DNA from 4 places in the Brevibacillus sp. NSP2.1 genome. Region 1 is predicted to be linked to each of the others. Evidence: riboswitches for the same ligand, from Rfam matches in the RefSeq annotation. Region 1 holds a riboswitch; each other region holds the start of a gene.
What was found. A riboswitch is a leader RNA that binds a small molecule or an ion and turns the genes downstream of it on or off. The one in region 1 is predicted to bind cobalamin.

Region 1 (7,648 bases):
CAAACGGTGAAATTCACCCTGAACCGCCCGCTCGCCCCGTTCATTCAAAACCTGGGCATGTCCTGCTTCGCGATTGCATCGCCAAAAGCGGTACAGGAGATGGGCCCTGAGAAGTTCAACGAAAAACCGGTCGGAACAGGACCGTTCAAGTTCGTAGAGTGGAAGCGCAACGACACCATTACGCTGGAGAAAAACCCGGACTATTGGAACGCTGGTTTCCCTAAGCTCGACAAGCTCGTGTTCAAGGTCATTCCTGAAAATACAGCTCGTCTGACAGCGCTCACTTCCGGCGAGATCGACATGATGGACGGTCTGAACCCGGATGACGCGGAAACGGTGAAAGGCAACAGCGATCTGCAACTGATCCTGCGCCCGTCCATGAACATCGGCTTTGTCGGCTTTAACGTAGAGAAAAAGCCGCTGGACAACCCGAAAGTTCGTGAAGCGATCGCGTATGCGGTCAACAAGCCGGCGATCATCGACGCCTTCTTCGCAGGACTGGGACAACCGGCTGTGAACCCGATGCCGCCTTCCATCTGGGGGCACAACAGCAACATCCAAGACCGCGAGTTCAACATTGACAAGGCGAAGCAGCTTTTGACAGAAGCAGGCTTCCCGAACGGCTTCAAAATCAAGTTCTGGGCGATGCCGGTTGCTCGTCCGTACATGCCGGATGGCGTGAAAATTGCCGAGGCGATTCAGCAAGACCTGAAAAAGATCGGCGTAGAAGCGGAAATCGTCACCATGGAATGGGCGACGTACCTGGAAAAAACAAAAGCAGGCGAGCAGGAAATGTTCATGCTGGGCTGGACTGGCGACAACGGCGACCCGGACAACTTCCTGGCGACCTTGCTGGATAAAAACAACATCGGCGGAAACAACCGCACGCGCTGGGCAAATGAAGAAGCGCACAAGTTGCTGATGGCTGCCCAGTCTGCGACGACCAAGGAAGAACGCGAGAAGCTGTACCTGCAAGTTCAGGAAATCATCTTCAAGGACGTGCCGATGGTGCCACTGGCGCACTCGACGCCTGCGCTTGCTGCCAAGGCCAACATCATCAACTACAAGCCGCATCCAAAAGGCTCCGAGAGCTTGGAGAAGGTTGACCTCAAGTAAAACTGGATTGATCCGATGAGCAAGCAGGGTAAGAGGAGCGACCCTCTTCTTACCCTTTCTTTCTTGCACGCAGTCATTATTTTTTGGTAAGGAAAGCGAGGAGATGGCATTGCTATCCTACAGCATCCGAAGAATTCTTATGCTCATCCCCGTTCTACTGGGCATGTCCATCGTCGTATTTTCCATCATTCGTGCCATCCCAGGTGATCCGGCTCTGACCATATTGGGAGAGAAAGCAAGTCCGAAAGCGATTGAAGATTTACGGGAAGTTTTAGGCTTGAACAATCCGTGGTACATTCAATATTTTGACTACTTGAAGCAGATTATTACCGGCGACTTGGGCGTTTCCCTGCATTCCGGGGCAAGCATCACGCAAGAAATCGGCCCGTATTTGGCCGCCACCACCGAGCTGACGATTGTCAGCATGCTTTTCGCTGTCATTATCGGAGTGAACGCAGGGATTTTGTCTGCGTGGAAGCAAAACTCCTGGTTTGACTACTGTGCGATGCTGATCGCCTTGATCGGTGTTTCGATGCCAATTTTTTGGCTAGGGTTGATGGAGCAGTGGTTCTTTGCGCAAGAACTGAAATGGCTGCCATCCGTTGGTCGCGACAATTCGCGTAATCCTGTAGAGGCCATTACGCAGTTCTATATACTGGACACGATTTTGGCTGGACAGTGGGATCAGTTGTGGGAGGTCATCAAGCATTTGATCCTGCCTGGCGTGGCTTTGGGGACGATTCCGATGGCGATTATCGCCCGGATTACCCGTTCGAGCATGCTGGAAGTCATGCGTGCCGATTACGTGCGGACCGCTCGGGCAAAAGGCTTGGCGCAGTTCTGGGTCGTGTACAAGCACGCGCTGAAAAACGCGATGATTCCCGTGCTGACGGTGATCGGTTTGCAAACGGGCTTGCTTTTGGGCGGAGCGGTGCTGACCGAAACGATTTTTGGCTGGCCAGGAGTCGGCCGCTACATTTTCACAGCGATCGGCAACCGCGACTATCCGGTGATCCAGTCCGGCATTTTGGTGATCGCTACGATTTTCGTCTTGATTAATCTCCTGGTCGACCTTCTGTATGCCTATATCGATCCGCGCATTAAATACCGCTAGGGGAGGGACGAAGAGACATGGCAGAGACACAAGTACAGACGGTATCCCTGAGAGTAAAAGAGGAAGAAGTTGTCTCTCCTTGGCGGGAAGCTTGGAGAGCCTTGCGGAAAAACAAGCTCGCGATGGTGGGGCTGGCGATCATTCTGTTTTTCGTGGCAGTTGCCGTCTTTGCGCCAGTGATTGCTCCGTACCCGTATGACGAGGGGGAGCTGGTGATGAAAAACAAGCCGCCGTCCGAAGAGCATTGGTTTGGAACAGATTACAACGGGCGGGATGTGTTTAGCCGCGTCGTTTACGGTGCGCGCATTTCCTTGTGGGTCGGGACCTTCTCGGTCATCGGCTCCGTCGTGGCAGGCACGATTTTGGGCCTCTTGGCGGGCTTTTACGGCAGATGGATTGATACCGTCATCTCTCGCGTTTTTGACATCATGCTGGCGTTTCCAAGCATTCTTCTGGCGATTGCGATTGTCGCCATTCTGGGGCCATCCTTGCAAAATGCGCTACTGGCCATTGCCATCATCAACATTCCGACCTTTGGGCGTCTGGTGCGCTCGCGCGTGTTGAGCCTGAAGGAAGAGGAGTTCGTCATGGCGGCCCGCGCAATCGGGATGAAAGACTCGCGCATTCTCATGCAGCACATTTTGCCGAACAGCCTGGCGCCGATCATCGTGACGGGGACGATGGGGATTGCGACAGCGATTATCGAAGCGGCAGCGCTCGGCTTCCTCGGGCTTGGTGCCCAACCGCCGGAGCCGGAGTGGGGGAAAATGCTTTCCGATTCTCGCCAGTACATCCAGAAGGCGCCGTGGACAGTCATTTTCCCGGGCTTGTCGATCATGCTGACGGTTCTCGGCTTCAACCTGATCGGGGACGGATTGCGGGATGCGCTTGACCCGCGGATGAAAAACTGATACGCAGCAAAAGGGGCGTAAAGGGACGCAGGCAGTCCTTTTCGCCTCTTTTTTTGTTCAGTTCAGCCATTGGCGGCATAGTTGGTTGAACGTTGCTGCGGCGCGCGTGACGACCTGGTGCTTGACCGACGGCACCATCACCAGTTCCGCTTGCGGAAGCTTTTTTTCCAGTAGCCTGGCATACGGCAACATGTTCGCATCGTCTGCGCCATAGACGAGCAGCATCGGCAGCTTGAGCTGGCTCAACTGATCCGTGCAATTGTAGCGGTGCCCGGCGGCGTACAGGTGGCGGAGGCTCGCTGCATCTGTTTGGCTGCCATGCTCAATCCAGCGGGAGCGAGCAAGCGGGTCGTCGAGATGAGAGGCGGCGATCGACCTGGCAATCAGCGGAGCTGCGTGCAGGCAGGACAGCGATTGGGCGAGCAGAAAACGGCTGTGCAACGAAAAGTCGGTTACTTCGGAAAAGGCGCTGACGAGGATGGCGCCGCGCACGTTTTCGGGAAAGCGGAGGCAGTATTCGAGGACGAGCGAAGCCCCCTGCGAATACCCCAAAAGCAACGGACGCTCAAGTCCGAGCGACTGGCAAAGCCCGTGAATCACGCTGGCAAGCTCGCGCATGGTCGTAGGTCCAGCCAGCGGGGAGCTGTCGCCATGCCCCGGGAGGTCTGGTACGACGAGTTGGCAAACATCCGCAAGCGGCTCTTGATAGTCGAAGTTGACAGAGCCGATGCACGGGGCGTGAATGCACACGAGTGGCGTGCCGCGCCCTGACAGGTGGCAGGCGATGCGGTGGCTGTCCAGTTGTACGATGGTTGGTTCCATGTTGGTTATTCACCCCTAGCATATGGTGTCCGTTTCAAGAGAGAATTTTCCGTTCCGCTCTTCTTTTTTGGACAGGGAAATGGTATTCTCGAGGAAGAATCTTGTCGAAAGCGAAGGTGACGCAGGTGTATTTGGAGCGCATTTCGAAACTGCACGATTTTTTGACCAAACAAGAGCTCGACGCGGTAGTCATCACCTCTCCCAAGCACGTTTACTATTTGACCGGCTTTTTTACCGATCCGCATGAACGCTTTATGGGTCTGATTATTCCAGCCCAGGGCGAGCCATCCCTGATCGTTCCAGCCCTTGACCGCGAAGCGGCAGCAGCGGCTTCGACTGTTCAGACGATTCACACGCATACGGATATTGAGAATCCTTACGAGCTTCTCAAGCAAGTGTTGCCAGCGAACCTGAAGAAGCTGGGCATCGAAAAAAGCCACATGACCGTAGAGCGTTACGAGGCGCTGGGACAAGTCATCTGTGCAGAGAGCTACGCGGATGTGGAAGAGCCGCTGCGCGAAATGCGCCTGATTAAATCGGCAGACGAAGTGGCTCGTTTGCAAAAGGCTGTCCAACTGATTGAAGATACACTCGGCGAGACGTTGAAAACATTCAAAATCGGCCAGACCGAAATGGAAATCGTCGCGGAGCTGGAATACCAGATGAAGCGTCTGGGAGCGGACGGCCCGTCTTTTTCCACGATGGTTTTGGCGGGGGAAAAATCGGCATTGCCGCACGGAACGCCTGGTTCGCGCAAAGTGCAGGAAGGCGATTTGCTCCTGTTTGACATCGGGGTAGCAGCGGACGGCTACGTTTCCGATATTACCCGTACGTTTGCTGTCGGCCAGATCAGCGAGCAACTGCGCGATATTTACGAAACGGTGCTGGCAGCGAACGAGGCGGCGATTGCCGAAGTTCGTCCAGGGGTGACGTTTGCCCATCTCGACCAGACCGCTCGCGACGTCATTGCCGCAAAAGGCTACGGCGATTACTTCATTCACCGTCTGGGGCACGGCCTCGGCATGGATGTGCACGAATATCCGTCCGTGCATGGGCAAAATCAGGAAACGCTGCGCCCAGGCATGGTGTTCACCATTGAACCAGGGGTGTACTTGCCGGGAGCAGGCGGCGTGCGCATCGAGGACGATGTGCTCGTAACCGAAACAGGCGTAGAAGTGTTGAGCAAGTTCCCGAAAAAACTGACGGTGATCGGATAAGGCTTCAAACTCACAATTTTATATGAATCTGATGGTGCTGCCCGGAATCGTTTGGTTCCGCCAGCTTAATAGGGAAGTCCGGTGAAAATCCGGCGCGGTCCCGCCACTGTAACGAGGAGTGTCCAGCAAAAAAGCCACTGTTTTTCGCGCGACGAAAAATGGGAAGGGCGCTGGGGATGATGATTCGTAAGCCAGGAGACCTGCCATGAGATGATTTACAATCGACCCACGAGGATGGGACAGATGTGGAAGCAGACTAGGAACAGGCGTCATTGGCAACGCCGAATCTATAGGCATGTCTACGTATGTCAAGCACCTCCCGATTGGAAACTGGGGGGTGCTTTTTTCTATGAACATCGCCGTGGCGGTCGAGGCTGTGAAAGGGGTGATGCATTTCCTGTGTTGCCAAACAAGCAGGCTCTCTGTATAGTAAAGGTGTAATTCGTAATCATTACGATTTACATAACGTTTCATTTTCATCATGCCAACAACAAAAGAAGAGGGGTTACCAGATGAGTACAATCCGTATGAGAAAAAAAGCCTTCCACGGTTTCTGGATGGCAGCGCTGGCAGCGATTATGCTGCTTTTGTCCGCATGCAGCTCGGCAGCACCTGCTACGACCGAATCCACGGTGGCGAATGCTGGCTCGGAGCAAACGGCCCAGCCTGCTGCTGACAACAAGCCCGTCACGATTGTGACCAACGGGATCGAGATGACGTACCCGGAAGCGCCAAAACGCGCTGTGACAATGAACCAGCACGTAACCGAAGTCATGCTCGCGCTGGGGTTGGCTGACAAAATGGTCGGAACCGCGTACCTGGACGATCACATTTTGCCTGAGCTAAAAGCCGACTACGACAAGGTACCAGTCCTGTCTGACAAGTATCCGACCAAAGAAGTGCTTTTGGCCGCAAACCCTGACTTCGTCTACGCAGGCTGGAAAAGCGCATTTGGCGACAAAGGCGTAGGCTCGATGGAGGACTTGGAAAAGGCGGGAATCAAATCGTACCTGCAAGAGTCTTCGAACAAGCCAGGCCCGACCATTGACGACGTGTTCGCGGATATCCAAAACATCGGCCGCATTTTCCGCGTAGAAGATAAGGCGAACGAACTGATTGGCAAAATGAAAGCGGAAATCGAGCAAACCGTGAGCAAAATCGGCACGGTGGACAAGCCGCTGAACGTGTTCGTGTACGACAGCGGAGAAGACCAGCCGCTGACCGCTGCCAACAACTACATGACTTCTCTGATTAAAGCGGCAGGCGGCAAAAACGTGTTCGACGACATTCAAAAAGGCTGGGCGACCGTAAGCTGGGAAGAAGTCGTGAACCGCAAGCCAGACGTCATCGTCGTGGTCGACTACGGCGACAAGACGATCGAGCAAAAACAAAACTTCCTGTTGTCCAAAAAGGAACTGGCTGACGTGCCAGCGATCCAGAACAAACGTCTGATCGTGCTGCCATTGTCCGCAGCGTCCGAAGGGGTACGCGCACCGATCGCGCTGAAAATTCTCGCGGAAGGTCTGCACCCGGATACATTCAAATAAGAAACGGCTGCTTAGACAAGGAGGGAACGGCCCTGCACAAGATCAAGATGCCCTTCATCATCGTTGCCCTGCTGATCGGGCTTGTCGTCTCGATTACGTTTGCGGTGACACTCGGCTCGGTGGAAATCAAACCAGCGACGGTATGGAAAATTGCCTTGGCGAATCTCCCGCTGGTCAATCAATGGGTGGAAGTGGATTGGTCAAAAGGAGAACAGACCATTATCTGGGACATTCGGTTTCCCCGCGTCCTGCTGGGAGCTGTCGTCGGGGCCGGCCTGTCTGTTGTGGGGGTGGCGATCCAGTCTCTGGTTCGCAACTCCCTCGCAGATCCGTACATATTGGGAGTCTCCTCGGGCGCATCGGCCGGAGCGACGCTGGTCATTTTGTTCGGAGCATTCAGCATGTACGGACAATTCGCGCTTTCTTTCGGTGCTTTCACCGGATCGCTCGTCTCGATCCTGCTTATTTTTACCTTGTCCCGCATCGGCGGGCAAAACTCGACGGTGCGTCTGCTCATGGCCGGCATCGCGATTTCCGCCATCCTGTCTGCGATCACCAGCCTGATTATTTTTTCCGCGCCCAACGAGCACGGCATCCGCTCTGTCCTGTTCTGGATGAGCGGCAGTCTGGCCGGAGGGAAGTGGGAGTATTTGACCATACCGACGCTGATCGTCGTCATCTGTCTGATTGTCCTGTTGACACAATACCGTTCGCTCAATGCGATGCTGATGGGCGAAGAAGCGGCGGGGACGCTGGGCGTCAATACGGTGCAATTTCGCAAGCTGCTGCTGGTCATTACCGCGCTTTTGACGGGCGTCATCGTCTCGATCAGCGGGTCTATCGGCTTTGTCGGCTTGATGATGCCGCATATCGTTCGCGTCATCGTCGGCTCGGACCATCGTCGCGTCCTGCCTGTCAGCG
Region 2 (7,648 bases), 1.1 Mb from region 1:
CTGGTAGCGCTTTGCGATCAGCGCCGCTTTCTTTTGCAGATGCGGACTCTGCTCCACCCAGGCAAAAATTTCGTCAATTTCCTCCGTGGCCGCGAGCGTCGTGAAAATGCTGCTGTACGATTTGGCGTGGATTTGCTCCATCATGCCCATGAAAGCCAGGACGGCTTTGCGCTGCAGCCCGTCCACATGCTCCATGATTTTCGGCATCCCGACGCCGCCTTGCACGGTGTCGAGCAACGTCAGTCCGCCGAGCACTTTTTTGTACGTGTCCCGTTCCGAAGCGCTGAGCTCCATCCAGGACATTTTGTCATCCGAGAGCGGAATCTCGTCATCGGTCCAGAACTGCATGATGTTCTGGTTCCAAAACGTCATCGTAAAATCGTCGTCTGGCCTGTTCCAATTGACAGCTTTCATTAGGGCGTTCCTCTTCTCTGAAAAAACTTTGTTCCATGCCGGATGGTTCCTCACAGTAAACGGCTTAAACGGCACAGCTAATGCACTCTTCTACCGTCAAATGCTTGGTGCGCGTGTAGTAGAGCGACTTCAAGCCTTTTTTCGCGGCGTAAATATAGTAGCGCGCCAGCTCTCTGGTCGAGATGTTGCTGTTGACGTGCAGCACGGTGGAAATGCCTTGGTCCACATGCTCCTGGATTTCGGCGACCAGATCGATCACTTTGAACTGGTCGATCACATAGGCAGATTTGTAGTAAAAATAGTTTTCCTGCGACAAATACGGCATCGGGTAGTAGGTCGTCGAGTTCGCGTACGTTCTCGTTTCGATGTGCTCGACAACCGGCATCACGCTCGACGTCGCATTCTGAATGTAGGAAATGCTCTGCGTCGGCGCAATCGCCAGACGGTACGCGTGATACAGTCCGTTCTTCTGCACCTTTTGCTTGAGCGCGGCCCAATCCTCCGGCGTCGGAATGTGCATGCCTGCGAACAGTTGCTTGCCTTTTTCCGTGCGCGGACGGTAGTCGTTTGCGAGGTATTTGTCAAAATACGTGCCTTTGGCGTACTCCGACTGCTCGAAGCCCATGAAGGTTTCCCCTTTGGCCATGGCGATCTCCATACTCATTTCCAGCGAGTAGAAGTTCATCATCATGAAGAACGTGCGGGCGAAGTCTTTTGCTTCCTCGCTCTCGTAGGCGATCTTGTTTTTCGCCAGGTAGCCGTTCAGGTTCATCGCACCCAGCCCGACGGAATGCAGCTCGCGGTTGGCCTTCTGCACGCCTGGCGCATTTTCCACGCGGGTCACATCGCTCACGGCGGTGATCGCCTCGATGCCCTCGCGCACGGATTCGCGCACTTTTTTGTGCTCCATCACGTTGACGATGTTCAAGGAAGCGAGATTGCAGCTAATGTCGCGGCGAATGATGTCCGGCTCGCCGTAGTTGGTAATCGTGGACGTCTCCTGGAGCTGGAAAATTTCCGTGCACAGGTTGGACATTTTCACGGAGCCGATGTCCTTCAGCGCGTGATTTTTGTTCGCGTTCGTCTTGTTCATGATGTACGGGTAGCCCGACTCCATCTGGATCATCGCGATCTTGGTGAGCATTTCGCGGGCGCTCATGACTACCTTTTTCTTGACGCGCTCGTTTGCCACCAGCTCGTCGTACATCTCGTCGAGATCCAGATCATCCAGATGGGCGCCGTACTCCTTGTAGACGGAGTAAGGAGCGAACACTGTCAACGGCTTGTTTTCCTCTGCCAGCTTGTAAAACACATTCGGCACGATCAGGCCGATCGACAGCGTCTTGATCCGCGACTTTTCATCGGCATTGATCTTTTTGCAATCGAGAAACTCGTTGATATCCCAGCCGAAGATGTTGTAGTAGGCTGCCCCGGAGCCTTTGCGCTGCCCCATCTGATCGGCGTAGGAAAACGCGTCCTCCAGCAGCTTGAGTACAGGCATGACGCCCTTGGCTGCGCCCTCGACGCCTTTGATCGGCTCTCCGCGCCCGCGCAGCTTGGACAGGTTGACGGCCACGCCGCCGCCGATTTTCGAAAGCTGCATGCAAGTGCCGAGAACGTAGTTGATCGAGTTCAAGGAGTCGTCCATTTCCAGCAGGAAGCAGGAGACCATTTCGCCGCGGCGGCTTTTCCCCGCATTGAGGAACGTCGGCGTCGCCGGCTGGAGTCGCTGGTCCATCATCGACACGGTCAGCCGCTTCGCCAGTTCGAAGTCTCCGCGCCCGAGCGAGAGCGCCACAATCGCCACCCGATCCGGGTACTGCTCCAGATACATCGATTTGTCGTCTGTTTTCAGGGCGTAGTCTTTGTAAAACTTGGAGATAGCCATGTACGAAGCGAATTGAAAACCAGCGTCATGCGCCAGGCGGAACACTTCATCGACCTGTTCAACCGTGTAGCTTTCATACACATTTTCATAAAAGTCATTTTCGATCAAATAGTCCATGCGCTCTTTCACGCTGTTGAAGGTCATCGTCTTCGCCTGTACTTCTTCCATGAAGACCGCGACTGCCTCTCTGTCCTTTTCCAGTTGGTAAAATCCGTCGCTTCCTCGCTGCATCAGTTGGTTGTTCAATTCAATGTGTCGCAATTGCTGCCACCCCACTCGTAAATTGTTCCACGTCACGGCCGGTACCGGACAGTTCGAATTTGGAAATGACCGGAACGCCATATTGGCTGGCGATCGTGTCTGCGCTTTTGGCAAAGCTGGCTCCCCAGTTGCGGTTGCCGCTGGCTGACACGCCGCGCAAATAGACATGATTCCGCTTCAGAAAACGGTCCACCTTCTCCGGCACCTGGCCAAAGCCTGTCGTGTACGTGACCAGAATGAACGGCTCGTCGATCACCATCTCCGGATCAATCTCCACGTGCGGCAGATCGAGCTTGCTGACGAATCGTCTCACGTTTCCTGTTTTCGAATCAAAAGCGATTAACATGTCCCTCATCCTTTACTGCTGTTCTATACTTTTTTAGCCAAAGTAAAAGCGCATCCGACGCCAAAATGTCGAATGCGCATGATGATCCCCATCGTATCCATCCGCCGAAAAACGAATGGAGCGCTCGAACACTTCCCTATCTCCCGTAGGTTACACAGTGCTGACGGTCAGGCAGGTCTCCTGGCTCGGGGTCATCGCTCCATTCGTGCCTTCCCGATTGGCTGAATCAGTGGCGCAAAAACCAAATGGAACTCTCTCATCACAGTGGCGGGACCGCGTCGGAATTTCACCGACTTCCCTATTAAGTCTACCAAATATAGCGTGGCAAACACCTGTCCGCATCAATATGTAGTTGGTAAAACTTACTTTACCTCAATATATCGTAGGAGTCAAGCTCGGCATGCTCTATTTTGGCGACTGATAATCTCTCTCATTTCTCTATTGCCAATCTCTGGTTTGCGTCCATATAATAGGTTTCATGCACAAAAAAGGTAACGCCACCGGCCGATTGGAGAGTGACCCCTGATGGAAAGCACGGTTTATGAAGCAGTAGCCATTCCGCGTTCGCAAACGAGAAAAATGACATACAACGACCGCACGTTCCACATCTTCGTCAGCATCCCCGACGTGGCTTTGCCGCCGTCCGGCTTCCCGGTCATTTACTTGCTGGATGCCAACTCGGTGTTTGGCACCATGACCGAAGCGATTCGCCTGCAATGCCGGGTTCCGGAAAGAACGGGCGTCGATCCGGCCATCGTCGTCGGCATCGGCTACCCGACAGAAGCGCCGTTCCACCCATCGCGCTACTACGACTTCACCCATGTCGTTCCCGCATCCGAGCTGCCCGCTCATCCGCGCGGCGGCGAATGGCCGGAAATGGGCGGGGCAGAAGGCTTCCTCAGCTTCATCGAAGACACGGTGAAGCCCGCGATCGAAAAGGACTTGCCCGTCGACCGCACGCGGCAAACGATTTTCGGACATTCGCTCGGCGGCTTGCTCGTGCTGCATGCCTTGCTGACCCGGCCACACGCGTACCAATGCTACATCGCCGGCAGCCCGTCGATCCACTGGAACGAAAGCGTCCTGCTGGAAGAGGAGCGCCGCCTGCCGTCCCTGCTCACAGACGACTTGCGGGTCAGAGCGCTGCTCGCCATCGGGGAGCTGGAAAACGACGGCCGCTTCCACGTCAACGTCAAGGCGCAGGCGATGGCTGAACGGTTGTCCGCCATGGGCAACGGGCAGATCGAAGCGTCGTTCCGCCAATTTCCGGACGAAAACCACACGTCTGTCCTGCACGTCCTCATCAGTCACGCCATTCGCTTTGCTTCCAAGCCAACTGCCCGCTAGTCAGGGCAGTTTTTTCTTTGCCTCGCTCCATGCACACAAGCAAGCAAACAAGGCAGTCGGCACACGCAAAAAACCGCCCATACGAAAACGATGAGCGGCCATGCATGCACTACTGCTCTTTTCGCCTATTGCAGAGACAACACCTTGTTGATCTGCGGCAGCTCCTCGATGGCAGCTACGACAGTTGGCGTAATCTCTTCGTCGGTGACGCAAATCAACAGGGCGTTTTTCCCCTTTTGCTCACGCGACACATTCATCTTGGAAATATTGATCTCGTGGTCAGCCAGCTTGCGGGACACGTCGTAAATGACGCCCGGATAGTCGGTATGGTGCACCAACAGACCGTGAGCGCCCGGAGGGATCCGACAGGCGCAGTAGTTGATCTCGCTGATGTACACTTCGCGCCAGTCCTGGGCAAACGTGTATTTGTTCGCTCCCACGCGCAAATTCGCCAGATGGTTGGCGTACTCGCCGGAGCTGTTTTGAACCGAAACGCCGCTGCCAAGTCCATCCACCAGAAGCGAAGCGATCTCTTCTTTATTTTCATGGGCCAAAATGCTCAGGGACGCCCCTGTGAGCTGCGGCTCCAGTCTGCGAATCAATTGGGCCAATTCACGAAGTCCAGCATATTGGGTCATGTAATCCCCTCACTCTCCCAGTCAGGTTAATCCTTAATGCGGAAGAATCCACTCTTCCGGTTCCTTGATAATCGAGGAATGGTTATCGGAGCGATACCAGGCTGTCAGGCTTTGCCCATCTTTCGTGTACACGATGCGATAGATGGTGTTGCCCTTTCCGCTTTTCGGGAAGGGACTCTCCTCGGGAGGAACCACTGTCACACCACCCGCTTCAATCACGCCACCCTTTTCCTTGATGACGCTCTCGATCACGGTCATGTGCTCGTTGCTCGTGGCCGACATCCCCACGTAAGCGAGTATTCCCAGCAAAAGCGCTCCCGCCAAAAACGAAACAATAATCACTTTTGACTTTTTCGTAGCATCCACCAAGCGCTTCCCCCGTTATTCAATTCTCTTTGTCGATCAAACGCACCTTGTCAATCGTACCTCCGCCCAGGCACACTTCCCCATCGTAAAAGACGACGGCTTGGCCAGGAGTAACCGCTTTTTGCGGCTCGGCGAAAACGACTTCTACGGTGTTGCCCTCGCGGATGTGCACCGTCACTTGCTGGTCCGGCTGGCGATAGCGGAATTTCGCGGTGCACGCAAACGATTCGGTCGGCTTGTTCGCGCTCACCCAGCTTACGTCTGTCGCCAGCAAGCTACTCGAATACAGGCGGGGATGGTTGGAGCCTTCGCCGACGATCAGGACGTTGCGCTCCAGGTCTTTGTCCACCACAAACCACGGCTGGCCGGTCTTGCCGTGCCCGCCGCCAATCCCCAGGCCTTGGCGCTGGCCGAGCGTGTAGTACATCAGGCCGTCATGCTGCCCGATCACGTCTCCGTCTACCGTTTCGATATTGCCGGGCTTGGCTGGCAAGTAGTTTTGCAAAAACTCGCGGAAGTTGCGTTCGCCAATGAAGCAAATCCCTGTGCTGTCCTTCTTTTTCGCGGTGTAAAGCCCGGCTTCTTCGGCAATTTTGCGCACCTCGGGCTTCGGCAAATGCCCGATCGGGAACATCGTTTTTGACAACTGCTCCTGGCCGAGCACATTGAGGAAGTACGTCTGGTCTTTGTTGTTGTCCGCGCCGCGGATCAGCTTGTACTCTCCGTCGATGAACTTCACCTGCGCGTAATGGCCGGTGGCGATGTAATCGGCTCCCAGGTCCATGACCTTGGCGAGCAGCTCGCCGAACTTGATTTCACGGTTGCACATCACATCAGGATTCGGTGTGCGCCCGCGTTTATATTCATCCAAAAAATACTGGAACACCTTGTCCATGTATTCTTTTTCAAAATTCACGGTGTAGTATGGAATGCCAATTTGTTCACAGACGCGCCGGACATCCTGGAAGTCTTCTTCCGCCGTGCAGTGGCCGAATTCATCGGTATCATCCCAGTTTTTCATGAAGATGCCGATGACGTCATATCCCTGTTGCTTGAGCAGGTAAGCCGTCACGGAGGAGTCGACCCCGCCGGACATGCCGACAACGACGCGTGTATCTTCTGGTCGTTTCATAGTCTTTCTCCTCTTGATTTAATTTGTCCATCTACAGATTACCATGTTTCGTCCAACAATTCATGTTTTGTTGCACTTTTGTCGGCCTAATGTGAAAAACGCCTGCCGCAATGGACAGCGACAGGCGTTGATGAGCACGTTATTCACTTTGGGAAACTTCGTCTTTAATCTCGGAGCGGAACCCTTCGATGCTCTCTGCACGGCGCTGGTTTTTCGCCTCGATGTTCGCTCATTCCTCTTCGGAAATCTCGCCCGCGTGTGCCGCCAGGTAATCTTCCGACTCGCGAATGCTCTCTTCCGTGTTTTGCAGCATTTCTTGCAGCTTGGCTGCGTTGTCAGAACGATCGTCCGGTTTTGCCATGAAAAACACTCCTCACTTTGCCAGTATGATTCACTACCTGTACCATTGTGCTTCGTTCGCGGAACAATTATGTATGATAGGATAGAGAGAACGGACTTTGCGAAAAAGAAGGTTTTTCACATGGCTTCTCTGGATTTTCTGGAACGAAAGCTGCTGCGGATCATAGCGGAGACAGACCCTGTCCGGCTCAAACGCCAATGGGTGAGCAAGCGCGCCGAGTCTTCCGGCGAAAGCGAGCAGCGCAAACGAATCGCCCTCTTGCTGCGCAGGCTCGACAAGTTGCCGCCAGCCAAGCGTCGCGAGGTGCTGGATTTGCTCGCGCAGTTCAACTGGAACGGATAGGGCATTAGCGGATGGACGGACCGATGTGCCAGTGCCCGTCTGTTTTCAGCATGCGCCTCACGTCTACTATCGCCTCGCGATGGAGCGGGCCGTAAATGTGCGGATACAAAAGCCCGTCCTTGGCCTGCTCGTACTTCACGGGCGAAGGCGATTTTGTCTCGTCCACGATGAGCACGTACAACTCCTCATCGAACGCGCCGTACACCCGGTCTGCTACCTTGCCGAGCAGCTCCTCGCCTTTTGTGGCGTGAATGAACCCTTCCTGCTCGTAGTCGCGAGGCAGGTAATGGTCTTTGTCCGCCCATTTCTCCCAATAAGCTTTTGGGCACATACAATAAATGATCGATGGCTGCATGTTGTGTTCTCTCCCTTGTCGCACCGCTTTATTTTTTCCCCATCGCCTTGTTGAGATGGCGCATGGCTTTATCGAAAAACATCTGGTCGAAGGCGCCCTGATCGAACTTCCATTCAATGAAGTTTTTCAACGAATGCAAATCTACCCACGCATCCTTCGCTTGCGGGTTGCGGTCAGGCACTTCGCCCGTGACTTCTC
Region 3 (7,648 bases), 800 kb from region 1:
CCTGCTGCTGCGCTTGCTGGAAGCCAGCCCGAACCTCGCGGAAGACATGCTGCGCTACAAAGGCCGCTGGATTCGCCTCGGGGAAATCTTGCATCCGTTCGAATACAAGGACCGCTATCCGCAGACGGCGGAAGCGTTCGATATTTTGCGCAACAACCGTCGGCTGGAAACGTTCAACAGCAAGGTCGAGCTGGCGCTGGCGTGCGGGGATGTGCACGAGGCGACGAGCCTGCTCGTGCAGCGGCCGGGGGAATTTGCCCGGCGCCTCGACCACCTGCTCAGGCTGGCAGCGGATCGTGACGAGGTGCTCCGTTCGTTTGCACAGGTCGCGCCTTTGGTGTCTACCCCTGTGCTGCTGCAAGCGCTGAACCACTTCGAGAAAAGAGAAGCGTACGGAGAGTGGCGCACCTTTTTCCCGAAAGGAGAGGTGGCAAAAGTACAGACGATTGCAAACGCGCTGCCGCAGTTGCCGGAAGACGTCCGCGCGAGTGCAGCCCGCAGATGCCGGGAAGCCCTGCTGGAGCGGTTTTCTGCCCTGTCTTCCCTGGGAAAAGTCTACCTCGATCCGCGCTTGCAGGAGCAGCTCGTGCCTTTTTCGCAACGGTCGGCGAGCAAAGCGCTGCGGACGATCGTGCGCGGCTCCAGACTTCCGATCCCGGAGGGCAGTACGATCCGCTTTTTCACCTGGTGGAAGGAAGGCATTGTCAACAACGTCCCCACCGGGCGCGTCGACGTCGATTTGTCTGCGGTGCTGTACGACGCGGACTGGAAGTACATGGAGCACATTTCCTACACGAATTTGCGCTCGGAGAAATACCGCGCCTACCATAGCGGCGACATTGTGAGGGCGCCGATGGGGGCCTGCGAGTTCATCGATGTGGATATCGAATCTGTCCTTCATTACGGCGGCCGTTACGTGGTCATGTCGCTGAACTCGTTTACCAGTCAGCCCTATTGCGATTTGCCCGAATGTTATGCGGGCTGGATGATACGCAAGGCTCCACAGTCGGGGGAAATTTTTGAACCGCAGACGGTGCAGGACAAGATCGACCTCGCTTCACGCTCTACGATCTGCATCCCGGTCATTCTCGATCTGGCGGAGCGAAAAGTGATCTGGACGGACATCGCGCTGCGCTCCCACCCCCGGTTTGTCAATAACGTAGAGGCGAACGGAGGCGGCGTGGAGTGGATGGGAAGGGCGCTCACCTCGCTGGTGAAGCCCACTCTCTATGAGCTGTTCACGCTTCATGCGCAAGCGAGAGGCACGCTGACTGACCGGGCGGATGAGGCGGACACGGTTTTCTCCATGGACGAGGGAATCACTCCGTTTGACCTGGAAATCATCATGGCGGACTTTTTGTAAGTTCGCTGGTTTCGTTAGGCAAAGGGAATGAGGTGCGTGTCCATTAAGCCGGTAGTGGTGAATCCGCAGATGAAAAACGGCAAAATCAGAAACCAGAAAGCCTTGGTTGGAAATATCCGCCTGACCGGTTGCCGGCTGGAAGGATGTATTTGTTGTCTTTCATCTGCGATCTGTGGCGAACCTCCTATCGGTTGCAAACCCTTTTCGGCAGGATGATTCTTCAGAAGAAACATCATGACGGGAAATACCACGATCAGTAAAAAGAGACCCAATACCGCAACAGCCATTTTCCAGTCAAACCACTGTATGAAAAACAGTGAGGCTGGCACAACTACCATTTGGCCTACGCTAAAGCCAGCCTCTATTACTCCGAATGCGAGTCCACGCCTTTTATTGAACCAATTTGTGACCATAATGGTTGCGGCTACATTGGAGGCACCTCCAACACCAATGGAAGCGAAGACACCATAGAGAATAAACAATTGCCAGAGGGAAGTTACCCATTGCGTGAAAAAATGCTCAGACCAACCAGAAGTGTGCTGCCTAAGAGAATGGACCTGGCACCAAAGCGGTCAATCAACCTGCCTGCTATTGGTTGGGATATGCCATAAATGACAAAACTCAATGTGGAGATGAGAGAAATGGTACCTCGATCCGCGGCAAAGCCATTCTCCCAAGGTTCAATAAATGCTCCGAAAGAAAGTCTTGCTCCTTGCACAGCCAACAATGCGAAAAAGGTGACAAATAAAATGATCCACGCGTAATGCACTTTGCTCTTCACAGTCTCAACGCACTCCTTATGAGTTTAATCCCAATCTGGTCAGCATGTTTTTGAATAATTTCGCTTCTTCTTCACTGAATATGGACATCGCTTCTTGATTCACTTCGTCACTGATCTGATTCAGAGGTTGTTCCAATTCCTTGCCTCGCGGAGTCAGAAAAATCAAGTTCGTCCGGCGATCATTGGGATCGGAACGACGCTCGATGAGCCCCATATTTTGCAGTCGATCGAGCACCCCCGTGATGGTTGCTCCATCCAAGCGAAGCCGACTACCCAATTCCACACCTTTTTGGCCATCTTTTTCCCATAGCGCATGTAATAGAACAAACTGCACGGGAGTAATCCCGTACGGCGATAATTTGGCCTTTTCCATTTGCCAGATTTTTTGATACGCCTTCCCGAGAAGAAACCCATAGCAATCCTCAATCCGATCCATATGTACCTCCAAATATTTTATTGGAAATCGATGTAAGAATAAGATAACACGCACACAAAAGATTTGTGTACAAATAATTAGTTCACAAAACAAAGATCAATGCCCAGTATGTTCCTATCCGCAGCTTTTGCTTGAATCCCCGGTAGCATTTGCTATTATTAAAGCAAGTGCTTGTCATAGAAAAGAACGACATTTGAATATGGTAGAAAAACAGGTCCTTGTTTTTCGCAAGCGATAGTTTGCGAATGCGAGGTTAAAAGGGAAGTTTGGTGAAAAGCCAACGCGGTCCCGCCACTGTAAAAGAGGAGCTCTTCTTCTTGGCAACGGCGCCATCCACTGCACGCCAGCGTGCGGGAAGGAGGAAGAAGAGCGAAGATCCTTGAGCCAGGAGACCTGCCTGTTTTGATGTCCACTGATTTCCTTCGGGTCAAAGGATGAGGTGAGGATTGTTGCAGTCGGCTATCCGCGCTTTGTTTTCCTTGGAGGTTTGGGGAAACAAGGCGTTTTTTTGTACGCGGAAAGCGAAACAGGAAGCAAATCGGCAAACTCTTCACTTTTTCAGTCAGGTAAATAACGAGGCTATGGAAAACATTTGAAATAGGCAACGGAGCCTAAACTGCATTTTTGGAGCGCTGTGCCTCCGAAAATTATTAGGGATGGGCAACGGGGCCTACAGTTTATTTTGGGGGTGAGCGTACTTGAGCAACAAGCGGGGCCTGTTTTTGGTCTACACCGGAGACGGCAAAGGAAAGACAACAGCCGCGGTGGGGCTGGCTGTGCGCGCGACTGGACGAGGCAAAAAGGTCATCATGATCCAGTTCATCAAGTCGCCGGAGCGCACGTACGGAGAGAAAATCATCTTCGACAAGCTGGGCATCGAAATCGTGCAAAAAGGCGTAGGCTTCACCTGGACGAAGACGCCGGAGGAGCATCGCGCGGCGCTGCAGGAAGCGTGGGCGTTCGCCCGGGAAAAGCTCGCTTCGGGCGAGTACGACGTCGTCATTCTCGACGAGCTGAACAATGCGCTGGCGATCGACCGTTTTCCGATTGTGGACGTGCTGCCGCTCGCGGACGTTTTGGAAGCGATTCAAAACAGGCCGAGCCATGTGCATCTGGTCGTGACGGGGCGGAGCGCCAAGCAGGAAATCATCGACATGGCCGATCTCGTGACAGAGATGAAGCCGATCAAGCATTACTACGATGAAGGAATACCAGCGGTGCTGGGGGTAGAGTTTTGATGAACGTATTGGAAGCGTACGGCCACGGCGGAGATTTGCTGACGGCAGCGGACCGCTTTGGGATGGAGCCGGGCCAATTCCTTGATTTCAGTGCCAATATTAACCCGCTGGGCATGCCGGACAGCGTGCGCGAGATGCTTTTGGCCTCGCTGTCTGCCGTGCTGCGTTACCCGGACCCTGGGCATCGCCAGTTTCGCCGGGCGTTGGCGCAGCGGTTGCAGTTGCCAAAGGAATGGCTTTTGCCTGCGAACGGAGCGGCAGAAGCGATGGCGCTCGCGATTCTCGGGCTGCAGCCGCAAACAGTCGGCGTGATTTATCCTTGCTTTTCGGAATATGCAGAGCTTTCCGAGCAGTTTGGCGCAACCGTCATCGGCTGCTACGGAAAAGAAGAGAACGGCTACAAGGCCGACAGCGCCGAGCTGTACCGTCTGTTCGAACAGGCTGATCTGGTGTTTGTCGGCTCGCCGAACAATCCGACTGGCATCTTGTATGAGCCACAGGAGCTGTTGCAGATGGCGGACTGGACGGCCCAGACCGATACGTGGCTGGTCGTGGACGAGGCGTTTCTCGATTTTGTGGAAGAAAGCCGCCAGTTTACGCTGGCAAGTCGGCTGGAGCGCTTTCCCCGCGTCATTTTGCTGCGGTCGATGACGAAAATGTACGCGATCCCCGGCTTGCGTCTCGGATACGCGATCGCCCAGCCTGACGCGATTGCGAAAATGCGCGCGAAGCAGGTGAGCTGGAGCGTGAATGCGCTTGCGCTTTTGGCGGGGGAGCTGTGCTTGCAAGAGCATGAGTACGAGCGGCGGACACGCAGCCTGGTCGCCAGGGAGCGCGCTGGCCTGGTCGCGTTTATTCGCGGGGAGCTGGGCTGGAAGGTCTGGCCGGGGGAGGCGAACTTTTTGCTGCTTCGCTCGCCGGAGGGCTTGCCAGCCGCACAACTGCAAGAGCGGCTCGGCAAAAAAGGCGTGCTGATTCGCAGTTGCGCCATGTATCCCGGATTGACGGCGCATGACGTGCGCATCGCCGTTCGCGGGCCAGAAGACAATGCGCGCTTGATCGCGGCCTTGCGCGAGGTACACAGCGAAGGGAGCGGGGAGCGATGAGTCTTGTGCTGGTGACAGGCGGCGTGCGCTCGGGAAAAAGCCGCTTTGCGGAAGAACTGGCGCAACAGGCCGGAGAGCGCGTCCTGTACGTGGCGACGGGTCAGGCGTGGGACGAGGAAATGCGGCAGCGGATCGAGCGGCACAAGGAGCGGCGGCCGAAGCAGTGGGGCAGCGTGGAGGTCGGCGAGCGGCTGTGCGACTACGAGCCTGCTAGCACACCTTACGACGTCGTGCTGATCGATTGCCTGTCGACGTGGGTGAGCAATCGGCTGATGAGCGTCGAGGAAGCAGAGTGGCGAAGCGAGGCGCACACAGAGGCGCTGCTTGCGGAGGCAGAGGCGTGGCTTGGGCTTGTCCAGCGCTCCCCGCAAAAAGTGATTGCGGTCACGAGCGAGGTCGGGCTGGGCGGTGTCGCCATGAATCGGCTCGGCCGCTGGTTCGCAGACGCGCTGGGCGACGTCAACCAGCGGGCTGCGCGTCAGGCAGAGACGGTCTACGCGGTCATGGCCGGAATCCCGTGGAGGATCAAAGGATGAATGCATTTTGGCACGCGATTGCGTTTTTCACCCGGATTCCGGTTCCGTGGCTGCGCCCGTCCGACGAGGCGTGGAAAAAAAGCGTCAACTGGTATCCGGCAGTCGGGCTGGTCATAGGTATTTTGCTATGGGGAGTCCACCAGACGGGGCTTGTGCTCTTTAGCCCGTGGCTGTCCGCCGTGCTGACGCTCGCTGTCTGGGTGTACATCACAGGCGGACTGCATCTGGACGGCTGGATGGATTTGGCGGACGGACTGGGAAGCAGCCGGCCAAAAGAGCAAGTGCTCGCGATCATGAAAGATAGCCGCGTGGGCGCGATGGGGGTTTTAGCCGCGATCTTGCTACTTTTACTCAAGGCAGGGGCCGTCGCGGAGCTTGCGCATCCTGGCTGGGGTGTGCGCCTCGTATTCGTTCCTGCCATAGCGCGGACACATGTGCTGCTGTCGATTCGGCTGTGGCCGTATTTATCGCAGGAAAAAGGGATCGGCAAAGGCATCAGTGCAGGGCTGTCGCCTGTCGCCATCGCCGCCGGATACATCGTTCTCGCCGCGGCTGGCTGGTTCGCCGGAGGTTTGCAGGTCGTCGCGGCAATGGTCGTCTCGCTTTTGTTCGTGCTGTTGTTTTCCCGCTCGGTCGCCCGCAAGCTCGGCGGCCTGAACGGAGACTGCTACGGAGCAGCTATCGAGAGCGGCGAGGCGGTCATGCTGCTCGTACTGGTCGGGAGCTGGTGGACATGAAGTTGATCTGGATACGGCACGGGGAGACAGACAGCAATCGGGAGCGCAAATATCTCGGGCATAGCGACATTCCTTTGAACGAAAAGGGGGAGCAGCAGGCGCGCGAGCTGGCGCGGCAATTGTCGCAGCAACTAAAACGGCCTGTCGCGCTGTACGCAAGCGATTTGCTCCGCTGCACGCAAACGGCCCGGCCGCTGGCAGACGAGTGGGGGCTGCCGATCATTTCCGTCCCGGCTTTGCGCGAGCTGTCGTTTGGCGACTGGGAGCTTTTGACCTACGAGGAGCTGATGCGCTCGGATGCCGAGCGGGCTGTCCGCTGGTACGACGACCCGTATCGCTGCAGTCCGCCGAATGGCGAGAGCTTGCAGGAACTGGGGCACCGGGTGGACGGCTGGCTGCGCAAGCTTTTGGAGCAGCGGCAAGCGGCTGCGGACGAGACTACGGTTTGCGTCGCGCACGGGGGAGTGATTCGCTGGTTTCAGGCGGTTTGGCTGGAAAACGACCCTAAGCGATATTGGCACGTAGATGGCGTAGGGCACGGAGAGGCCCTGCTGGCGCAATGGGACGGGCGACGCTGGCGAAGACTACGGCTGGAAGGCTTAAAGAGAGGGACAACATGACAGAAGTATGGATATTGTGCGCGGCATACGTGATTGACCGGGTGGTCGGCGACCCGCGCAGCCTGCCGCATCCGGTGGTCATGATCGGCTGGTGGATTACGCGGCTGGAACGGGTCATTCGCGCGGCAGTCAAGCAGGAATCGCAACTGAAGCTGGCTGGCGTCCTGTTCCCGCTGTTGATCGTCACAGGCAGCTACGCGGTCGTCTGGCTGCTGTTATGGGGAGCGGCGTTCATTCATCCGCTGCTCTCGTGGGTGTTGAGCGCGTGGCTCATCTCCACGACGATTGCCACAAAAGGACTCGCGGACGCGGGACTGGAGATCGCCCGCCACCTGCTCGCCGGGGACATGGCAGCGGCGAGGCGCTCTCTGTCGATGGTGGTCGGCCGCGATACGGATCAACTGGACGAACCGGAGATTTGCCGGGGGGCCGTGGAGACGGTGGCGGAAAACATCGTCGATGCGATCGTTTCCCCGCTGATCTATGCCGCGATTGGCGGCGCGCCGCTAGCGATGGCGTACCGGGCAGCCAACACGCTGGACTCGATGGTCGGCTACAAAAACGAAATGTACAAAAATCTCGGCTGGGCGTCCGCCCGCTTCGACGACGCGATGAACTACATACCCGCCCGGCTGACGGCATTGCTGTTGGTAATCGCAAGCGGGCTGCAGCGGCTGGATTGGCGACAGTGCTGGGCGATGATTCGCCGGGACGCGCATCTGCACCCGAGCCCGAACAGCGGGCTGCCGGAAGCGGGAGTGGCTGGCGCGCTGGGCGTGCAACTTGGCGGGCTCAACTACTACCAGGGAGTGCCTTCCAACCGGGCGCGGC
Region 4 (7,648 bases), 2.7 Mb from region 1:
TTCGCTGCGGACGAGGCTAGAAAGAAATATGTAACCGATATTACCTATATTCGAGTCGTCGATGACTTCATTTATCTGTCCGTGGTCCTGGATCTGTATAATAACGAAACGGTTGCTTGGGAAGTGTCGGAGAGAAACGATCTTGATCTTGTGCTGTCTACGGTGAAGCAACTGGGTAATGGAGATGCGATCCTGCACTCCGACCAAGGATTCCAGTACACTACCAAGACATACGCAAATCTGTTGCAAGAACAAGGGCTAACCGGAAGCCATTCCAGACGGGGGAACTGCTTCGACAACGCTTGTGTTGAATCGTTTTTTTCACACCTGAAGACGGAAAAGTTGTATCTGGAGAAACCAAGAGATATAGCTCACGCTCGCAAACTGATCGCTGAATACATCGAATTCTACAATACAGAACGGTTCCAGAAAAAACTCGGCGACCTCTCCCCAGTCCAATACCGGGAATCGATCGCCGCTTAAGATAGCGTCTTTTTTTAGTGTCTACTTGACGGGGCTATGACCAGGCCGAGAAGGGCTTTTGGCGCGGGCTACGACTTTCCTGTCAAATACTCGTCTTTCGCCTTTTTTTCCTGTTCTTCGTTGGTCATTTCTTTTTCCAGGACATTGAACATGAGCTGGTCTTTGACTTTGCCGGGGAATTCTTTTTGCTCCACGCCAGCAAGCCCTGAGCTCAAGGAATCGTGTTCCATCGCGATACCTCCAGAGGAATTTTGAGGTTAAGATGCCCCAAAAAAACAGCGGCCATGCACGGCGCTCGGAAACCACCCATACACGGCGTTCGCCACCAATCAGCGCAATCCCCGTTATCCGGCAGGCAGGAAAAGCCCCATTGAAGAGAATGAGACAGCGCCAAGCAAAAGCGGTCATCCAAAACGTCAAACCGACCACAGGCTCAGCAGCCGCCCCCCTTTCTTATGCCCAAAACCGCGCGACGTTTGGCACGCAAAAAAGCGGCCGCCGAGACGACCGCTTGCCTGTACCTTATCTACCGGACCATCACCTGTCCGGCCAGCCGTGTTTTTAATTCCTCCAGCGAACACGGAATCCGTTCGCCCGCCTCCCGCCTCCATTCAGGCGGCAACGCATCCCACAGCTCGGCGATCAGCGGCATGCCCAAATGCAGGCTTTCCAGCATTTCTCTTCGCGCCAGCGCCTCCTGGGGCTCTCCGGCAAAAATCAGCCGGCCTTCATCCATGACGCAAATCCACTCCGCCCATTCGAAAGCGATGTCCATATCGTGGGTCGCCATCAGCACGGTCGTGCCGTTTTGGTGAATGGCATCCAGCTCGCGCAGCAAATTTTTGGTCTGGTAACGGTCGAGGTAGGCCGTAGGCTCATCCAACAGCAGCAGCTCCGGCGCAAGCACCATGACCCCGGCAAGGGCGAGACGCCGCTTTTGTCCCAGGCTGAGGTGGTGAATCGGAACGTCCGCCAGCTCTGTCATGCCAAACGCGTCCAGGACAGCCCGCACTTTCTCGCGGATTACGTCGGCGGGCAAGTTCCGGTTGCACAGCCCGTAGGAAATATCCTCGGCGACCGTGCTGGCGATCAACTGATGCTCCGGGTCCTGAAAGACCAGCCCGACTTTTTGCGTCATCTCTTGCAAGGCAGCGCGTTTGTAGCTGAGGGGCGTTCCTCGCCACAGCACTTGCCCTTGCTGCGGCTGGATGATGCCGTTCCCGTGCAAAAACAAGGTGGACTTGCCGCAGCCGTTTCGCCCGAGCAAGGCGCATTTTTTCCCCTCCGGAATGCCCAGGGACAACCCTTTCAGGACAGGGCCACGGCCGCCTGGATAGGCGTAGTGCAAATCAACAAATTCCAACAGCCATGATGTCAAAGCATTACCCTCCTGTCCACCACTCCAGCAAAATCAGCAAAATACAGCCTGCGATTGACTCTGCTTCATATCGGCCGGAGCGAGAATGAGTGTGCAAGGAAAGCACCTGCAGGCTTTCCCCGAAGCCTCTCGCTGCCATCCCTTTGTACAGCGCATCGTACTTGCGCATGGACCTGACGAACAACTGCGCGGCCAGTCCGCTCGCATCCCGCAGCATCGCCCGGAACCCGCGATGGCCTCCGCGCGCGCGCTGGGCAATCCACAGTTGATGAGAGACGCCAAGCAGCACGAAAATAAAACGGTACATAATCATGAGCAAATCCGTCACGATGACCGGAAGTTTCAGCTTGCGCAGCACTTGCAAAATCTCGGCAAACGGCACGGTAAACAAGACAAAAGCAAAGCAGGCGAGGCTGGCCATCGTCCGCCAAAAAAGCACCCACACCTTGTCGAGCGCGCTTGCCGGAACGTAGACCAGATACGGCCCGATCTTCCACGCCGCAACTGCCTGGACGACCGCCCCTGCATCCGCTCTTACTGCTTCCAGCAACAGCGCCGGAAGCCCCAGGACAAAAAACGACAGGGACAGGATGAAAAATCCGAAATAGAAACGGACGGGAATACGGGCATACACCATTACCCATACTCCCATCCATAGACAAATCGCCATCTGCAACCATTCATGTCCCGTCAAAACGAGCAAAATCAGCACGCCCGCAAACAGGAGCTTGTGCTCAGGCGGCAAAAATCGCAGCCGGTTTTGATAGGAAAGCGAATCAAGCTGCTGCCAATTCATTTTTTATGCTTATCCAGCCGGCCCTTGTACAATCCCACGGCATAGCCGACAACGCCCGCCCCGAGCGCCGCTTGCACCGCGAACAGCAAGCTCTCTGTCTCGCCGCCTGGCGGTTCAAGCAGCGGCTCGAACCACGGCTCGTAAGCAGGGGCGATTTCCTTGATCGCTTCCTCAGCCGCTCCATCTGCTCCCCCGAACTCCGAATCCTGCACCAACAGCAACGGCACAACCGCCAGCAAGACTACGCCCAGGAGCAGCAGCCAGTTCATCCCTTTTTTCACAGCGATTCCTCCCGTTTCAGCAGGCGAAGTTGCGCCAGCTCTTTTGCATTGTAAGACTGCAGCCAGTTCCAGACGAGCACGGTCAAAAGCCCTTCGCTGATCGCCAACGGAACTTGGGTGATGGCAAAAATTCCTGCGAATTTCGCGAACGATGCCATAACGCCGCCGGATTCAGCCGGGAAAGCCAAAGCCAACTGCACGGAGGTCACGACATAAGTAGCCAAGTCTGCGAGCGCAGCAGCAGCGAATACGGCCAAACGCTGTCCGCCGTTTCCGCGCACGATCAGGCGATAGACGCCGTAAGCTACCATCGGCCCTACTACTGCCATGGACACCGCATTGGCTCCAAGCGTCGTCAGCCCTCCATGCGCCAAAAGCAGCGCCTGGAACAGCAGCACCAGGCTGCCGAGCACGGACATGACCCACGGGCCAAACATGATCGCGCCAAGCCCGGTTCCCGTCGGGTGCGAGCTGCTGCCCGTCACCGAAGGAATTTTCAGCGCAGACAACACAAAGGCAAACGCGCCGGATACGCCGATCAGCAGCTTCATTTGCGGATGCTCCTTGACGATTTTGTTCAAGGAACGAATGCCGAAAATAAAAAATGGAATAAATACTACCCACCAAAACAGCGCCCAGCCCAGCGGCAAATACCCTTCCATGATGTGCATCGCGTGGGACGTCTGCGGTTCATTTACGAGAAAATAAAGGACAAAGCCTGCAATCAACAGACAGGTCGAAACGAAACGGGATCGATTCAAGACATTTCCTCCTCCTTTGCTGTTCTTTCTTTTTTCACCAACAAAAAAACCTCATCCGCTAGCAGACGAGGTATGCGCACAAAAACAACAGACCGTTGGCACAGTCCTATTGCTTCGTATTCACCGCTCCTTTCCGCGAAGGTATTCCTGGGTGTGGCAAGTAGGTAGGTCTCCTGGCTTTCAGCTCATCGCGCTCTTTGTCCTTCCCCATATGAATATGAGTGGCTCTATCTCAAAGAGAACTCCCTGATTACAGTGGCGGGACCGCTCGGGACTTTCACCCGATTCCCTGTTACCCTTTATGCGGCTTGCACATAAAGGCACCTATCGCCGACGATATGCAATTGTTAGATAGTTCTTGCTTGTCCCACATTATTATACAGAATCAAGGGAAAAAGCGGAAGAATATAATCAGCGGAGTATAACTGCGTAAAAAAACCGATGCCCCGCCATTCCGGGAGTCATCGGTCTTTGTTGCATCCGCTTCTTTTTTATGCTTACGACCTGGCGTCCACGCCGACCGCTTCGCTGATGTGGGAAAAGCCGTCGCGCTTCAACAGTTGCAAAAGCTTTTTGTTGATTTGCTTGGAGATGCCCGGGCCTTGATAAATCATTCCGGTGTACACTTGCACGAGACTTGCGCCCGCCCGGATTTTCGCGTACGCATCTTCCCCCGTGAAAATGCCCCCTACGCCAATGATCGGCACCTTGTCGCCCACTTCCTGGTAAATTTCTTTTACCCAGGCAGTCGAACGCTCTGTCAGCGGTTTTCCGCTCAGTCCTCCCGCTTCCTCGGCATAGTGATGCCCTTGAACGGCTTCACGCGACAAGGTCGTATTGGTGGCAATAATGCCGGAAATGCCCTCTTCCACCGCTCCTTGCACGACATCGCGCATGTGCTCGTCGGACATGTCGGGGGCTACTTTGAGCAGAATCGGCTTTTTCTGAATGCCGCGCGCTTCCATTTCCGCCGCTTTTTCGCGCACCGCCCGCACCAGCAGCCGCATGCTCTCGGTTTCCTGCAAATCGCGAAGATTGGGCGTATTCGGAGAGCTGATATTAATGACGAAATAATGGCCGTACGAATAGAGCATGTCCAGGCATTTGATATAGTCAGAAGCCGCTTCCTCATTGGGAGTGACTTTGTTTTTGCCAATGTTGATCCCGATCGGAACATCGGAATACGCGTAATCGACCAGGTGCTGCGAAGCCAAATAAGCACCGTGGTTGTTGAAGCCCATCCGGTTGATGATCGCCTCGTGCTCAGGCAGGCGAAACAGGCGCGGCCGCGGATTGCCCGGCTGTCCTTGCGGGGTCAATGTCCCGACTTCCACGAACCCGAACCCGAGCGCACCCAGTGCATGATACACTTCGGCATTTTTGTCAAAACCGGCGGCGAGCCCTACCGGATTGGGAAACGTCATTCCCCACAGCTTTGTGGCAAGACGCTCGTCCTTCACCTGAAACATCATTCGCAGCAAGCTTTTTCCCGGAGCAGAATCTTCCACCAGCTTCAGGGCATCAACCGTTCTTTCATGAATCTCTTCCGTATCCATCTGGAACAGATATTTCCTAATGAGCTTATACATCCCGGCTGCACTCCTTACTCCATTTTTACCTCATTGTAGAATACCACACTTTATTTATCGTGGGCTAACCTTTATACGCGATACATATTTCCAGCCGGGCAAACAAACCATAACAAAACCACCAAGTCGGGGGGACGTTGGTTCATGAAAGCAGACGGAAAAATCGGGATTGGCCAAGCGATCATGGTGATGATGCTGTCGATCGGAATCACCAATCATGTCACCCTTATCCCCCTGCTGCTCAGCAAAGCCGGGCGCGATGCCTGGCTGAGTGTCATCTTTGGCATGATCCCCTTTTGTGTTTGGGCGTACGCGCTCTATTTCATCAACAGCCGCATCGGACAGCAGTCGTTGTCCCACTGGCTCTTGCTACGGTCCGGAAAAGCCGTCCGCTTCCTGCTGCTCATCCCCATCATGCTCTGCCTGTACATGATGGCACTCGTCAATCTGGTTGATACCCAAACGTGGACAACCGTCAACTATTTGCCGCAGACGCCCGAGTGGGTGACTGCGCTTGCCCTGATGATCTTGTGCGTTCTCGCATCCTACGGCGGCATTGCCTCAGTCGGCATTACTTCGGGCATATTGCTGCCCATTGTCTCCTTGCTTGGCATGTTCGTCGCATTCGGCAACGTACCGAAAAAAGACTACTCCCAGCTCTTGCCGCTGTTCCAGAACGGAATTGCCCCTACCGTGCACGCCATGGTTTTTGTCGGGGGTGGCTTTACCGAGCTGTTCCTGCTGCTGTTGCTGCAGCATCACGTGCGCAAACCGCTGCGGCTCATCCACTACATCGTCATGATTGCCATTACCTTGGTCCTGACGCTCAGCCCGCTGACGGGAGCCATCGCCGAGTTCGGGCCTGTGGAGTCGATGCGCCAGCGCTTTCCTGCCTTTGAACAATGGCGGCTTTTGACGATCGGAAAAGACATCGAAAACATGGAGTTTTTTTCCATCTTTCAATGGCTGTCCGGCTCGTTTATCCGCATTACGCTTTGCCTGCTGCTGCTCGGGGAGCTGCTGGTCCTGAAAACGAAAAAGCAGCGCAAGTACGTCATGCTCGCCCTCGGCGCCAGCATGATCGTTCTCACCAGCCTCCCCTACAACGACATGCAGTTCGTCACGTTTCTGTCGAAGATTTACTATCCGCTTTATTTGCTGGTTATGGTAGCTGTCACGCTCGTCTTGTTCCTGCTGTCGCTGCGCAAACCAACCGGATTGGAGGATGTGAGCCATGACCCTTGAAGAAGAGCTGCGAGAAAAATTCACGCATTGCGCGGATGTCATCTTTTTGCGGACAGTCACCCCCAACGATCAGTCGGTTCTCATGCTGTACTGCGAAGGTCTGGCCGACGTACGGCATTTGCAAGAGACGGCTTTGCCGCAATTGGAACGCTGCCTGACCGCCGGAGACTTGCGTTCGCTCCCGCTGATTCCGCTCTACACCAATCCTGAGCTGTGGACGGAGCGGCTCTTCTCGGGAGATTTGCTCATCTTTTTGAAAGGGTCGCCGCCTTTTGCCTGGGACATTTCCAACCGTCCGCAGCGGGGCACGGAAGAAGCCAACACGGAGATTTCGATCAAAGGGCCGCGGGACGGCTTCGTGGAAGACTTGTCTACCAATGTGGCACTCATCCGCAAGCGGCTGCGCACGATCACGCTCGCCTATGAGCCGTTCATTCTCGGCACACGCTCTCGCAGCCGAATTGCGCTGATGTACATGACCGACAGCGCACCGCCTGACCTGGTGGAGATGATGCGCGACCGGCTGCTCTTCTGCGACAACAAAAAAATATTGAACAGCGCTCTTTTGGAAAAAATGCTGAGCGACAACCGCAATTCCTTGTTTCCTCTGGTAGATTACACAGGGCGGCCCGACTTCGCCATTTACATGCTGCTGCAAGGAAAAGTAATCGTGATGGTCGACGGCTCGCCTCTGGCGCTGATTGCTCCCGTCTCGCTGCTGGAGCTGATTAAATCTCCCGAGGACGACCAGTATCCGATCGTTTACGTCTGGCTGGAGCGCTTGCTGCGCCTCGGCGGGTTTTGGATCGCAGCGTTTCTCCCGGGGTTTTGGATTGCCCTGTCCGCCTACAACGTGGAGCAGTTCCCGTTTCAACTGCTCGCCACTGTCACCCAAGGGCGAAAAGGCTTGCCTTTTTCCGCGCCCATGGAGCTGTTCATGATTTTGTTCATCTTTGAATTTCTGCGCGAGGCCGGAGCCCGTCTGCCGAAAAACGTCGGTCAGACGCTGGCGCTTGTCGGCGCGCTGATTATCGGGGACGCTTCCATTCGCGCGGGACTGACTTCGCCCTCGATGCTGTTCGTAGGCTCCTTGACTGTCGTCGCATCCTTCACGC

Region 2: another riboswitch for cobalamin. It lies ahead of nrdI (class Ib ribonucleoside-diphosphate reductase assembly flavoprotein NrdI); the one in region 1 lies ahead of M655_RS17795 (ABC transporter substrate-binding protein).
Region 3: another riboswitch for cobalamin. It lies ahead of cobO (cob(I)yrinic acid a,c-diamide adenosyltransferase); the one in region 1 lies ahead of M655_RS17795 (ABC transporter substrate-binding protein).
Region 4: another riboswitch for cobalamin. It lies ahead of M655_RS04850 (energy-coupling factor ABC transporter permease); the one in region 1 lies ahead of M655_RS17795 (ABC transporter substrate-binding protein).

Annotation. Positions count from the first base shown of each region.
Region 1 covers NZ_CP048274.1:3,660,490-3,668,137, reverse strand. The annotation lists gene M655_RS17820 (ABC transporter substrate-binding protein) at 1-1,116, shown strand, start outside; gene M655_RS17815 (ABC transporter permease) at 1,220-2,230, shown strand; gene M655_RS17810 (ABC transporter permease) at 2,248-3,141, shown strand; gene M655_RS17805 (alpha/beta fold hydrolase) at 3,199-3,963, opposite strand; gene M655_RS17800 (M24 family metallopeptidase) at 4,089-5,180, shown strand; cobalamin riboswitch at 5,196-5,402, shown strand; gene M655_RS17795 (ABC transporter substrate-binding protein) at 5,693-6,727, shown strand; gene M655_RS17790 (FecCD family ABC transporter permease) at 6,775-7,648, shown strand, end outside.
Region 2 covers NZ_CP048274.1:2,596,595-2,604,242, reverse strand. The annotation lists gene nrdF (class 1b ribonucleoside-diphosphate reductase subunit beta) at 1-414, opposite strand, end outside; gene nrdE (class 1b ribonucleoside-diphosphate reductase subunit alpha) at 479-2,563, opposite strand; gene nrdI (class Ib ribonucleoside-diphosphate reductase assembly flavoprotein NrdI) at 2,550-2,909, opposite strand; cobalamin riboswitch at 3,063-3,260, opposite strand; gene M655_RS13170 (alpha/beta hydrolase) at 3,435-4,256, shown strand; gene M655_RS13165 (ACT domain-containing protein) at 4,382-4,894, opposite strand; gene M655_RS13160 (hypothetical protein) at 4,928-5,260, opposite strand; gene mnmA (tRNA 2-thiouridine(34) synthase MnmA) at 5,280-6,392, opposite strand; partial or broken gene tlp (small acid-soluble spore protein Tlp) at 6,532-6,753, opposite strand; gene M655_RS13145 (hypothetical protein) at 6,874-7,095, shown strand; gene M655_RS13140 (DUF952 domain-containing protein) at 7,100-7,450, opposite strand; gene M655_RS13135 (hypothetical protein) at 7,479-7,648, opposite strand, start outside.
Region 3 covers NZ_CP048274.1:4,461,496-4,469,143, reverse strand. The annotation lists gene M655_RS21630 (TerD family protein) at 1-1,363, shown strand, start outside; partial or broken gene M655_RS28375 (MFS transporter) at 1,381-1,845, opposite strand; gene M655_RS28370 (MFS transporter) at 1,860-2,144, opposite strand; gene M655_RS21620 (MarR family winged helix-turn-helix transcriptional regulator) at 2,161-2,580, opposite strand; cobalamin riboswitch at 2,776-2,995, shown strand; gene cobO (cob(I)yrinic acid a,c-diamide adenosyltransferase) at 3,279-3,818, shown strand; gene cobD (threonine-phosphate decarboxylase CobD) at 3,818-4,924, shown strand; gene cobU (bifunctional adenosylcobinamide kinase/adenosylcobinamide-phosphate guanylyltransferase) at 4,921-5,460, shown strand; gene cobS (adenosylcobinamide-GDP ribazoletransferase) at 5,457-6,197, shown strand; gene M655_RS21595 (histidine phosphatase family protein) at 6,194-6,817, shown strand; gene cbiB (adenosylcobinamide-phosphate synthase CbiB) at 6,814-7,648, shown strand, end outside.
Region 4 covers NZ_CP048274.1:999,428-1,007,075, reverse strand. The annotation lists one part of gene M655_RS04875 (IS3 family transposase) at 1-483, shown strand, start outside; gene M655_RS04870 (hypothetical protein) at 552-713, opposite strand; gene M655_RS04865 (energy-coupling factor ABC transporter ATP-binding protein) at 1,010-1,861, opposite strand; gene cbiQ (cobalt ECF transporter T component CbiQ) at 1,866-2,657, opposite strand; gene M655_RS04855 (energy-coupling factor ABC transporter substrate-binding protein) at 2,654-2,938, opposite strand; gene M655_RS04850 (energy-coupling factor ABC transporter permease) at 2,935-3,699, opposite strand; cobalamin riboswitch at 3,846-4,042, opposite strand; gene M655_RS04845 (quinone-dependent dihydroorotate dehydrogenase) at 4,197-5,288, opposite strand; gene M655_RS04840 (GerAB/ArcD/ProY family transporter) at 5,433-6,533, shown strand; gene M655_RS04835 (spore germination protein) at 6,523-7,648, shown strand, end outside.